DNA from 2 places in the Bradyrhizobium sp. SEMIA genome. Region 1 is predicted to be linked to the other one. Evidence: predicted binding sites of a transcription regulator. Region 1 holds the regulator's gene; the other holds the start of a gene.
The links. Region 1 encodes LexA, which represses DNA repair genes until DNA is damaged. Its sites were predicted from a motif close to TGTTCNNNNTGTGTTCNG; they were not measured.
Positions count from the first base shown of each region.

Region 2: FOM02_RS24975 (putative DNA modification/repair radical SAM protein) is a predicted target of LexA. The motif match lies at 1,831-1,848, and genes of this name have one in related genera.

Region 1 is NZ_CP046601.1:2,270,074-2,276,714, reverse strand. It holds gene FOM02_RS11005 (hypothetical protein) at 1-77, shown strand, start outside; gene glp (gephyrin-like molybdotransferase Glp) at 310-1,521, shown strand; gene lexA (transcriptional repressor LexA) at 1,698-2,399, shown strand; gene FOM02_RS10990 (hypothetical protein) at 2,599-2,823, shown strand; gene FOM02_RS10985 (hypothetical protein) at 3,030-3,464, shown strand; gene FOM02_RS10980 (GAF domain-containing protein) at 3,668-4,609, shown strand; partial or broken gene FOM02_RS10975 (ComEC/Rec2 family competence protein) at 4,619-6,641, opposite strand, start outside.
Region 2 is NZ_CP046601.1:5,127,837-5,134,477, forward strand. It holds gene FOM02_RS24970 (UdgX family uracil-DNA binding protein) at 1-516, opposite strand, end outside; gene FOM02_RS24975 (putative DNA modification/repair radical SAM protein) at 516-1,751, opposite strand; gene FOM02_RS24980 (ImuA family protein) at 1,914-2,708, shown strand; gene FOM02_RS24985 (Y-family DNA polymerase) at 2,599-4,188, shown strand; gene FOM02_RS24990 (error-prone DNA polymerase) at 4,185-6,641, shown strand, end outside.

The DNA of each region.
Region 1 (6,641 bases):
AGGCCGATCCGCTGCCCGACAAGGATCAGAGTCCCAAAGCGCCGGACGTCAGTCCGGACGAGCAGCCGGGGAGTTGACCGATGCTGGCCGTGGCACTCGTCCTTCTCGTCCTCGCCATGGCCATCCTCGTCCCGGTCTGTCTCGCCTTCTGGATCATGCCGCGGCGGACTTGACGTCTATCCCTCACTGCAGAGCGGACAACGCAGGATGAATCATCCTGCGTGATCGCCTTTTTGCCTCTGCGCCTGCACTCGGCTAGAACTCTCGCCGCCGATTTGCCCGAACGGGGCGCAGCTGGAGTTTTCACCCGTGGCCCTGATGCCGGTTTCTGACGCGCTTGCCGCGGTGCTTGCCGGCGCAGAGCCGCTGCCTGAAGAAATGCTCGCCCTCGACCAGGCCTTCCAGCGCGTGCTTGCCCACGACGTCGCGGCGCGGCGCACCCAGCCGCCGCAGGCGATGTCGGCGATGGATGGCTATGCGGTGCGTGCGGCCGACGCCGCCAAGATCGATTCCCAGCTCACCGTGATCGGCGAGGTCGCGGCGGGGCGGCCGTTTGCAGGATCGGTCGGCGCCGGCGAAGCCGTGCGGATCTTCACCGGCGGCGTCGTTCCCGACGGCGCAGACGCGGTCGTGATCCAGGAGGACACGGTTGCGGACGGCAGGCGCATCACGATCAAGGAAGCGGCCGTGACGGGACGACACATCCGCCCCGCCGGTGTCGATTTCAGCGAGGGCGACGTGCTGCTGCGCAAGGGCATCCGGCTGACGGAGCGCGACCTCGCGCTCGCCGCCGGCATGAATCACCCGTTTCTACCCGTCCACCGCCGCCCGAAGGTCGCGATTCTCGCCACCGGCGACGAGCTGGTGATGCCGGGCACCACGCCTGGCCCCGGCCAGATCGTCTATTCCAACGGCTATGCCCTGCACGCGCTCGCCCGCAGCGAGGGCGCCGATACCGTCGATCTCGGTGTTGCCGCCGATACCCTGGACGCCACCACCGCGGGCATACGCCGCGCCCGCGCGAGCGGCGCCGACATCCTGATCACCACCGGCGGCGCCTCGGTCGGCGACCACGATCTGGTCCAGCAGGCGCTGAAGGCCGAGGGCACCGCGATGACGTTCTGGAAGATCGCGATGCGGCCCGGCAAGCCGATGATGCATGGAAGGTTGGCGGCGATGCGCGTGATCGGCCTGCCCGGCAATCCCGTGTCATCCTATGTGTGCGCCTTCCTGTTCATGGTGCCGCTGATTCGGGCGCTGTCGGGCCGCTCCGTGATTCACCATCGCCGCGAGCGCGCGGTGCTGGGCCGCGACGTCGGCGCCAACGACCAGCGCGAAGATTATCTGCGCGCACGCCTGGAGACGCGCGACGACGGCACGCTGATCGCCCTTCCCGTCAATCACCAGGATTCCTCGCTGCTTGCGAATCTCGCTGCGGCACAGGCACTTCTCGTGCGCGCGCCGTTCGCGCCGAAGGCCGAAGCCGGCACACCTTGCGAGGTGCTGCGCCTGCCGGTCTGAACGCGCTGGCCACACGCGTGACGCGAACTTTGTCGCGTTCACGGTAAATTAAGCAGTTGCGGAACATGTATCGAACATATAGTGTCCGTTCATGATTTGTTTCGAGCATGCAGCGGCTTATCGCTGAATTCAGCGTCTCGGAATCGAACGACATCAACCGGGGGATTTTGGTCGAGATGTTAACGCGCAAACAGTACGAGCTCCTGCGGTTCATCAGCGAGCGACTGAAGGAAAGCGGCGTACCGCCCTCCTTCGACGAGATGAAGGACGCGCTCGATCTGCGCTCGAAATCAGGCATCCATCGCCTGATCACCGCGCTCGAGGAGCGCGGCTTCATCCGCCGCCTGCCCAACCGCGCCCGCGCCATCGAGGTGATCAAGCTGCCCGAGCTGCAGGCGGCCGCCGGCAATCGCCGCGGCTTCACGCCGAGCGTCATCGAGGGCAATCTCGGCAAGGTCCGCACGACCTCCAGCCCGCCTGCGGACGAGGGCGAGCGTCCCGTCGCGGTGCCGGTGATGGGCCGGATCGCGGCCGGCACGCCGATCGAGGCGTTGCAGACCCGCAGCCACACCATCAGCGTCCCGCCCGATATGCTCGGCTCGGGCGAGCACTACGCGCTCGAAGTGCGCGGCGATTCCATGGTGGAAGCCGGCATCCTCGACGGCGACATGGCGCTGATCCAGCGCAACGAGAGCGCCGACACCGGCGACATCGTGGTGGCGCTGATCGACGACGAGGAAGCGACCTTGAAGCGCTTCCGCCGCCGCGGCGCCTCGATCGCGCTCGAGCCCGCCAATGCGGCCTATGAGGTGCGCATCCTTCCGCCGAACCGGGTCAAGATTCAGGGCAAGCTGATCGGGCTTTATCGGAAGTACTGATACCGCAAGTACTAGGCGCGCTGTCCGCGCGCTTCGATCGGCATCGCCGACTAGAGATCGGAGCGGATGATTGTCCGCTCGCGCTGGATAGTCTTTCTGGTTTCGCGCAGATTATCCGGCCCCTCCTCCGGCGCTACATCCTCGCCACGCCGCACGAAGCAGCACCGCTTCGGAAAGGCTTTCGGTTCGAGGAGATGCCATGCGCAAGATCATCCTGAGCACAGTAGCAGCGGCGCTGATCGCAGCATCAGCATCGCAAGCCGTTGCCGCACCATCGCACCGCCATGCCCGTAAGAACGTGGCCAAGGAGACGGCCAAGGAAACGGCAATGAGCGAGCAAGTCCGCAACGCGCGCAATGCGCTCACGCAACCATCGCAACCGGTCTGGCCATACTCCGGTTGGTCGGCGCCGGCTGGCCGCTGAGCTGGCCACTGATACGCCCACCGAATGCACGAAAGCAGGCTTTGTTCCCGGGGGATTCGGGAAAGATAATGTGATCGCACGCTGCGGCAGCGAGCCGCAGATTTGCCTATAACCGGGCAGACGCTATGATGCTTCCACTCTGATAGAGGCCTGCGCCTCGTAAGACAGAGGCGCGGGTTGCTATCTCCGCATGAGGAGCACCCACGATGTGTGACTACAGCCTGCATGCCGTCGCATCGCGCCCTGCCGAGGTCGGCGAGACGATCGTGACGACAACGTTCCGCGGCACCTCGACGCGCGGCTTTGCCTCCGCGGCCGATCCGACCGTCGCGGTCTGCCTGCTGCCGGGAACGGAGCTCGCCTTCGCCGACAACGTCCGCTACGACAATCGCTGGATCTGGACGCGCACCGTCAACTCGCGTGTCGGCAAGTTCGGCAAGATTGATCCGCACATTCCCGATCGCCATCATGACGCGATCGAATTCCCCGACGGCAAATACGTGCTGGTGACTCAGCTCGTCGAAGGCCAGCAGGCAACCGTGCTGCAACTGCCCGTGACCCAGCCGCTCGGCGAGCGCGAGCACAAGCCGCAGGTCAGTGCCGAGAACCGCCCGACGACGCCGCGTCTGCCGATCGGTTGAAGCAGATATCCCCGGCCGCCAGGTCGGAGCCCGGAATTGAGATCGCCATCGCCGGCCGCGGCCGGCGACGTGGTGTTGTTTGTGTCTCTCGATATCCCACCTTCCCGTCGCACGAAGTTTGCGCGGCGCTGCCTGAATTTTGAACGTCCGTTTCACAGGCAAATGGCCGATGCTGTTCCGGCTTGGGACGGCGGACGGACTCGATGAAAACCTTCATTCGTGTCGTTGAACTCTGGGTGCCCGACAGGACGCGCATGCGTCTGGAATTCGGCGGCGGCCTCTACGGCGAAGGGCTGTCCGCGTTCAGGGCTGTGAGCGAAGATCTGCACTTCGGATATGACGAGGGGCTCCCCGGCAAGGCCTGGGCGTCCGGCCACCCGGTGATCCTCACCAAATTCGCCAACTCCTATTTCAAACGGACCGACCAAGCCCTTGCAGCCGGTCTCACCTGCGGCGTCGCGGTGCCGGTCTTTGCAGGCGAATTCCTGCAAGCGGTGATGGTGCTGTTCTGCGGCGACGACGAGGCGCATGTCGGCGCCATCGAGCTCTGGCACAACGACGCCGATACGTCCCACGAGATGAGGCTCGTCGACGGCTACTATGGCACCGCCGACATGTTCGAGTTCAACTCCCGCCACACCAGGTTTCCGCGCGGCTTCGGCCTGCCCGGACGCACCTGGAAAGCGGGCCTGCCGCTGATCATCAAGGACCTGCACAACGCCAAGAGCTTTCTGCGCTGGGAGGACGCGGCCGAAGTCGGGATCAACCTCGGCGTCGGCATCCCCTACCGAGCCGGCACTGAGAAGACCTGGGTTCTGACATTCCTCTCCGCGCAGGCAACGCCGATTGCGCGGCGCTTCGAGATCTGGGTGCCGAACGAGATTCGTTCGGCGCTGGTCTTCCACGCCGGCGACTGTGGCGCGCAGACCGACCTCACCGCGCTCTATGCGAACAAATCCATCGCCAGGAGCGAGGGCAGCATCGGCGGCGCCTGGGCCACAGGCATGCCCGCGCTCAATGACGATCTCGCGCATGACGGCTCGATCTCCGGCTCCGAGGCCCAAACAGCCGGACTGAGCCGGATGGTGGCGCTACCGGTGATCGGAGGTGCGGGACTCGACGCCGTGCTGGCCTGGTACTTGTAGCCGATCTGCTCAGTCATCGGCCTGCAAGTCGGCCTCGGACGGCGTTGCGTCCCGGTTGCGGAGCGTCGCCGCCTGCGGCGCAAGGCTCGTCCCGAAATCAGCCTCGCTCGCGATCGCCGGCGACCATGGACGGTCCGTGCCCCTCGCCTTCACTGCCTGGACCGCGAAGCCGTCGCCGCGATGTGTCAGGGCGAGCGCTCCTTGTGCGGCAAGACGCTGCCGGTCGACCACCATCGCCGCGCAATCCGGCGGCGCGGGCCTTGCCGTCACCACCAGTGCAGCGCGACTGCAATCATCCGCCAGCGCGTCGATCCGAAGGGACAGCGCCACCAGCCGCCCGTCGGCGAGCGGCGTGACGCAGCCGGCCTCGTCGCATGACCCGCCGTCAGCCAATGCGGCACTGCCGGCCTCGCGCGCATCGGCGTCGGCGGCGAGCCACTCCTTGAGCAGAAAACCGTCCTTGCTGGCCCTGATCAGATGCAGGCGCCCGTCCCTGCCCCGCACCGCGACGCTCTGGCCGTCCCCGGCAATCAGAATGTCGGGCTGGCGCGCCGCGAGGCCCCAGAGGATCGCCGCCAGCAGCACCACGGCGCCGGACCAGCGCAGCGGCGTGCGCACAAACCCATCACGATGACCCCGCAGGCTCGCCGCGATCAGCGGGCCTATGCCGAAGGCCGGGATGCGGCCGACCGCGCCTGGCAAGCCCGCTACCCAGCGCGAGACCGCGATCATCCAGTCGATGCCGATCCCCATCAGCCACCAGAACACGCCGTCGAGCCCGAACGGTGCCGCAAGCAGGCCCAACAGCCCGGCCGGCATGACCAGCGCCGAGACCACCGGCATGGCGCCGAGATTGGCGAGCACGCCGAACGGCGTGACGCGGTGGAAGTGGAAGGCGGCGTAGGGCGTGGTCGCAAGCCCCGCGATCAGCGAGGCCAGGAACAGCATCGCGATCTCGCGCCCGCCCCACAGCGCGATCCGCGCGGTCGTGGAATGCTCGGGCGAGGCAAACAAATTGGGCATGCCGATCTGCACCAGCGCAACAAGTCCCAGCGTCGCGGCGAAGGACATTTGAAAACTCGGATGCACAAGCGCTTCCGGCGCGACCGCGAGCACGATCAGCGCTGCCACGGCCAGCGTACGGAACGTGATGGCGCGGCGGTCGACCATCACTGCGATCAGCACCACCGCCGTCATGAAGAACGATCTTTGCGTCGCGACTTCCGCGCCCGACAGCAGCAGATAGAACGCCGCCGCGACCAGTGCCGCGGCCGCCGACCATTTCTTGATGGCGAAGCCGGCCGCAAGCCGCGGAATCAAGGCCAGCAGCGCGCGCACGGCGAAGAACACGACGCCGGCGACGACCGCCATGTGGTAGCCGGAGATCGACAGCACATGCCCCAGCCCCGAGATGAACATGGCGTCATTGACGGGCGTCGAGATCGCATCGCGCCGACCGGTCAGCAGCGCCGTCGCGATGGCGCGATTGTCGCCCTCGAGCGTCGCGCGGATGCGCGCGTCGATCGCATCGCGCAGGCCCTGCATGAACGCGGCATAGCGCAGCCGCAGGCCACCGGTATCCGGTGGCACGGACGCCGTGATCGCTCCCATCACGAAGCCGGAGGCGCCGATGCCCTGGAAGAACATGTCGCGCGAGAAATCGTAGCTGCCGGGTCGCACCGGCGAGATCGGCGGCAACAACCGCGCCTTCAGCTGCACGAAGCTGCCGACCTCGGGCGCGGTCCCCTTGCGCACCGACAAGCGCACGCGCTCGAGTTTTACATCACTGCGCTGCGCCTCCATCGCGGTGACACGAAGGACAAAACGGTCGGTGCGCTCGCGGATGTCGCGGTCTCGACGAAGCCCGACAGCGAGACCGAATAGAGCGGCTTTGCCAGCACCGTGTGCGCGATACGCGCCGTCTTCCAGGTCGCCACGGCCAGGCCGGCCGCGACCGTCGCGATCAGGAGCGCAGGCGCAAACCACCGGCTCCGCCGCAACAGGACCGCACCACAGATGAGCGCGACCGCGG
Region 2 (6,641 bases), 2.9 Mb from region 1:
CGTCAGGATCGACCAGGGCATGTCGGCAAAGCGTTTTGCAAAGAACGGCGCGGCAAGCTCGACGATGTGATGCTCCGGCTCGAACCAGGCGACGTAATGCGCGGCTCGCTCGCGGCCGATCTCGCGGAAGCGCACGAAGGCGTGCATCTTGTGCTCGTCGCGATGGACCGCTCTTGCCATCGCCGTGATGAGCGCGACATCGGGATCGATCGCGACCTCGATGAGATCGTGGTTGTCCTTCAAGCGCCAGAGCAGGCGATAGAGGATCGCAAATCGCTCACCATCGCGGTGGAGGATTGCTGCTTTCGCGAGCTCGACGAATTTTGCCGGCACGTTGAAGGTGCCGTCGTTCACCTCGAGGATCGGAGACGGCGCGGATGGCGCGAACAAATCGGCTTCGCCGCCCTGCACGGCCCAGGTGACATCGGTCGGCTCCACATGATGAAGCACGAGCGAGCGCGCGGCGTTGCGCCAGCCGTCGAAATCGGTTTCGGTGTCGAGGATGATGTACTGCATCAGAAGCCAAATCCCAGTTGCGTTGCCTTCGGCTTGAACCGTTCGATGAGTCCGGCCGCTTCGAGGCGATGCGGTGAGGGGCGGTGATCGCTGAGGACGATGAACGGCAGCGCCTTGTTGCGGGGCACGTGCAGGCGCGCGAGATCGGAGAGGCGGATCGTGGTGGTGCGACGCGCCGCGATGATGCGTTCGACCGCCTTGGTGCCGAAGCCCGGCACGCGCAGCAACTCCTCGCGACTAGCGCGGTTGACGTCGAGCGGGAAGCGGTCGCGATGGCGCAGTGCCCAAGCGAGTTTTGGATCGATGTCGAGCGGCAGCATCGCGCTATCGTCGACGATCTCCGCAACGTCGAAGCCGTAAAACCGCATCAGCCAGTCGGCCTGGTAGAGCCTGTGCTCGCGCAGCAGCGGCGGCTGTACCAGAGGCAGAGCGCGGCTGGCGTCCGGGATCGGGCTGAAGGCGGAGTAGTAGACGCGCCGCAACCGGTAGGCGCCGTAGAGATTGGCGCTGGTGTGGAGAATGGTGTGGTCGTTCGCGCTGTCGGCGCCGACGATCATCTGCGTGCTTTGTCCGGCGGGCGCGAAGCGCTGCGGTTTTGTTTTGGTCTTTGTGTTGCGGTCTTCCTCGGCCTCGTCGAGCTTCAGCCGCAGCCGGCCCATGGTGCGGCGGATCGCGCGGACATCCTTCTCCGGCGCGAATTGCTGCAGGCTCGTCTCCTGCGGCATCTCGATGTTGATGGAGAGACGGTCGGCATATTTGCCGGCCTCCGCGATCAGCGCGTCGTCGGCCTCGGGAATCGTCTTGAGATGGATGTAGCCGCGGAAGTGATGCTCCTCGCGCAGTTTTCGCGCGACGCTCACTACTTGCTCCATCGTGTAATCAGGGCTGCGGATGATGCCGGAGGAGAGGAACAGGCCCTCGATGTAATTGCGCCGGTAGAAGTCGAGCGTCAGCTTGACCACCTCGTCGATGGTGAAGCGGGCGCGCGGCACGTTCGAGGAGGCGCGGTTGACGCAATAGAGGCAATCGTAATTGCAGGCGTTGGTCAGCAGCACCTTGAGCAGCGAGATGCAACGTCCATCCGGCGCGTAGGAATGGCAGATGCCCATGCCTGGGGCGGTCGAGCCCATGCCCTTGCCGTCGCTGGAATCCCGCTTCTCGGTCCCGCTGGAGGCGCAGGAGGCGTCGTACTTGGCGGCATCCGCGAGAATTTCCAGTTTGCGTTGTACGTCCATGCTTGAATCTCTTTGATTCCACTCATGAATCTTTGGCGCGCCAATTCGATTGACTCTTCGGCTGCCGTTAGCTTTATATTAGAACATATCATGAACAAATGAGCCAGCCGCTGGTTCTCTTTTTGAGAGCCACCGGCAATCACCTCTGAAGGAGCGGCGAGCATGAGCAGCGCACGCATCAGCGCGCTTGCGACCTTGCGCGGCCAGATCGAGCGCATCGAGACGGCGGAGGTCGTGCATCAGTATGACCGCGTCGCGCTCGGCCATGGCGAGGCCGATGCCGTGCTGAAGGGCGGGCTCGCGCGCGCGGCGATCCACGAGGTGTTTTGCGCTGGGTCTCAGGGAACAGTTGCGACGGGTTTTGTCATGGGCCTCGCAGGACGCGTCTCGGCGCAGCGGCCGCTGCTGTGGGTGCGGCAGGATTTTTCGGAACTTGAGACCGGCGCGCTGTCGATGAGCGGGCTCGCCGAGCTCGGGCTCGATCCGCGCCGCGTGGTGATGGTGCGCGCCGCCGATGTCGAGAGCGCGCTGCGCACCTCGGCCGACGCGCTCGCCTGCGATGCGCTCGGCGCCGTCGTGCTCGAGCTCTGGGGCGATGCCAGGCAGTTCGATCTCGTCGCGAGCCGCAAGCTGACGCTGGCCGCGCAAGGCTCAGGCGTCACCGGTCTGATGCTGCGGATGGCGGCGCAGCCGCTGCCTTCGACTGCCGAGACGCGATGGATGCTGCGCGCGGCGCATTCGCCGCCGGGCCCAATATGGAGTGCCTGGGGCGCGCCGCGCTTCGATGCCGAACTCTTGCGCAATCGTCATGGCCCGTGTGGCCGGTGGATCATGGAATGGAATTGTGATGAGTGCCAGTTCAGTGAACCGTCGACGCATTCTCAGCCTGTGGCTGCCGCGCCTGCCCATCGACCGGATCCAGCGGTTTTTGCAGGTGAGCGGCGGCGCGCCGGGTGACCCGAGCATCGTCGTCATCAAGGAGAACAATGCGCTGGTGATCCATGCGCTCGACGAGGCTGCCGAGCGCCTCGGCCTGTACATCGGTCAGCCGCTCGCCAATGCGCGGGCGATGTGTCCGGACTTGAAGGTGTTCGACGCCGATGTCGTGGCCGATGCCAAGACGCTCAGCGACATCGCCGACTGGTGCGACCGCTTCACGCCGCTGGTGGCGCTCGATGCGCCGCATGGGCTGTTTCTGGACATCACCGGCTGCGCGCATCTGTTCGGCGGCGAGGCCGCGCTGTTGCAGACGCTGGTCCGTGCGCTTGCCCGGCAAGGTTTTGCCGTCAGTGCGGCGATCGCCGGCACCTCAGTCTGCGCGCGCACGCTGACGCGGCAAACGTCCGGCATCATCGTCGCCGACGGCGGGGAGGCGGTAGCGATCGACCGGTTTCCGGTGTCCGCGCTCGGCGCGGGCGAAGCCATCACCACCGGCCTGCGCCGTGCCGGCCTGAAGACCATCGGCGATGTCGCCTCGCGTTCGCCGAGCGAGATCACGGCGCGGTTCGGTGCCCGGTTCTCCACGCTGCTCGCGCATGCGCTGGGGCAGGGTGATGCGCCGATCAATCCGCGCAAGCCGCTGCCCGACTACATCGTCGAGAAGCGCTTTGCCGAGCCGATCGCAACCGACACCATGATCGCGATGACGCTGTCGCGGCTGGCCGATACGTTGATCGCCTCCATGGAGAAACAGGGCAAGGGCGCGCGGCGCCTCGAAGCCGCGTTCTTCCGCACCGACGGCGTGGTGCGCGCGATCATGGTCGAGACCGGGCGGCCGGTGACGCGAAGCGCGGTCGTCGACCGCCTGTTCCGCGAGCGCCTCGATGCGCTCGCCGATCCCCTCGATCCCGGTTTCGGCTTCGACATGGTGCGCCTGTCGGCAAGCCGCACCGAGATCGTGGTACAGGAGCAGCGTGATCTCGACGCCCATGTTCACGACAATGACGAGCTTGCCGCGCTGATCGACCGCATCGCCGCGCGGATCGGGGGGAAGCGTGTCGTCGTGCACCTGCCGCAGGACACGCATATTCCCGAATGCGCGGTGCTGGCCGCGCCCGCGCAGCATCATCTCGCGGCCGCCATGCAGGCCGAATGGCCGGCGCGCGCCGAGAGCGAGCCGCCGCTACGCCCCTTGCGTCTGTTCGAGAAGCCCGAGCCGATTAAGGTGCCGTTCGCGACCGTGCCCGACGGCCCGCCGCATCAATTCACCTGGCGCCGCGCGCTGCATGCGGTGGTGCGGGTGGAAGGGCCCGAGCGCATCGCCATGGAATGGTGGCGGCAGGACGGCAAGCAGCTGACGCGGGATTATTTCCGCATCGAGGACGCCGAGGGCCTGCGCTTCTGGATTTTTCGCGACGGGCTTTACGAGGGAGAAGTGTTCGACGGCGACGGCGAGCCCGTTTCTCCCAACTGGTATGTGCACGGTCTCTTTGCATGACGACATCAGCCTATGCCGAGATCGGCATCACCACCAATTTCTCCTTCCTGCGCGGTGGCTCGGATCCGCGCGCCTATGTGCATCAGGCCAGCATCCTCGGCATCCCCGTGATCGGCATTGCCGATCACAACACGCTCGCCGGCGTGGTGCGTGCCTACAAGGAGCTCGACAATGACAAGGTGCTGCACAAGCCGAAACTCTTGATTGGCGCGCGCATCGTCTTCATCGACGGCACGCCTGATATTCTCGTGTACCCGCGCGACCGCGCTGCCTATGGCCGGCTGTGCCAGCTCCTCACCCGGGGCAAGCGCGGCGACGACGACATCACGCGGATCGAGAAGGGCGAATGCCATCTCAGGTTTGCTGACCTGCTGGAATTTTCCGAAGGGCAGCTCCTGGTCCTGACGCTGCCGCATCGCTTCGAGCAAACGCAGGCGCTGGATATTCTTGCAAAGCTGAAGGACAGGGGTGCCGAGGGCGTGTGGCTGGCGGCGAGCCTGGTCTATCGCGGCGACGATCGCCGCCGCCTGGCGCGGCTCGATGATCTCGCCGCAAAAGCAAAGGTGCCGCTGCTCGCGACCAACGAGGTGCTCTATCACCATCCCGCCCGCCGTCCGCTTCAGGACGTGCTGACCTGCATCCGGGAAAAGACCACGATCGAGGCGATCGGGCGCAAGCTGGAAGCCAATGCCGAGCGGTTCTTGAAGACGCCAAAGGAAATGTCGCGGCTGTTCCGCGATTTCCCCGAGGCGATCGCGGAGACCATGCGCTTTGCGGACAGAATCGACTTCACGCTCGACCAGCTCAAATACCAGTATCCGGACGAGCCGGTGCCGCCCGGCAAGACCGCGCAGGGGCATCTGGAGGATCTGACCTGGGCAGGTGTCGACAAATATTTCGGCGGCAAGATCGACGACAAGCTGCGTGCGACGCTCAACAAGGAGCTCGCGCTGATCGCCGAGCTGAAATACGCACACTACTTTCTCACCGTGCACGACATCGTGCACTACGCGCGCAGCCAGGACATCCTCTGCCAGGGCCGCGGGTCGGCGGCGAATTCGGCCGTCTGCTACGTGCTCGGCATCACCTCGGTCGACCCGACCAAGGTCGATCTCTTGTTCGAGCGCTTCATCTCCAAGGAGCGGCTGGAGCCGCCCGACATCGACGTCGACTTCGAGCATTCGCGGCGCGAGGAGGTGATGCAATATGTCTATCGCCGCTACGGCCGCCACCGCGCCGCGATCATCGCCACCGTCATCCACTATCGCCCGCGCAGCGCCATCCGCGACGTCGGCAAGGCGCTGGGCCTGACCGAGGACGTCACCGCCGCACTGGCCGACACCGTCTGGGGCAGCTGGGGCAAGGGCCTCAACGACATGCAGGTCAGACAGGCCGGGCTCGATCCGCAAAATCCCATGATCAACCTCGCGGTCGAGCTTGCGACCGAGCTGATCGAATTCCCGCGCCATCTCTCCCAGCATGTCGGCGGCTATGTGCTGACGCAGGACCGGCTCGATACCTATGTGCCGATCGGCAATGCCGCGATGGATGACCGCACCTTCATCGAATGGGACAAGGACGACGTCGACGCGCTCAGCATGATGAAGGTCGACGTGCTCGCGCTGGGCATGCTGACCTGCATCAGGAAGTGTTTTGATCTGATCGCGGACCACAAGGGGCGGCGTTACGTGCTGGCGAGCGTCCCGCAGGACGATCCCAAGGTCTACGACATGCTGTGTGCCGGCGAGTCGCTCGGCGTCTTCCAGGTCGAGAGCCGCGCCCAGATGAACATGCTGCCGCGCCTGAAGCCGCGGACATTTTATGATCTCGTCATCGAAGTCGCGATCGTGCGTCCGGGGCCAATCCAGGGCGACATGGTCCACCCGTATTTGCGGCGGCGGAATGGTCTGGAAAAGGTGAGCTATCCGTCTCCGTTGCCGGATCACGGCGACAAGGATGAGCTTTACAATGTGCTGCACAAAACGTTGGGGGTGCCGCTGTTCCAGGAACAGGCGATGCGGATCGCGATCGAGGCGGCAAAGTTTACCTCCGAGGAGGCCAACGGCCTGCGCCGCTCGATGGCGACCTTCCGCAATGTCGGCACCATCGGCCAGTACGAGGAGAAGTTGATCGGCAACATGGTGGCGCGCGGCTACGATCCCAACTTTGCCAAAAGCTGCTTTGACCAGATCAAGGGCTTTGGCTCCTACGGCTTTCCGGAGAGCCATGCCGCGAGTTTCGCGCAGCTCGTCTATATCTCGTCATGGCTGAAACACTACCACCCCGACGCCTTCTGCTGTGGCCTGTTGAACTCGCAGCCGATGGGCTTTTACGCCCCGGCGCAGATCGTCGGCGATGCCCGCAAGAACGGCGTCGAGGTGCTGGACATCGATGTGTCCTACAGCTTTGCGCAGAACACGCTGGAAGAGGGGAGCGGCAAATACTGCGCCGTG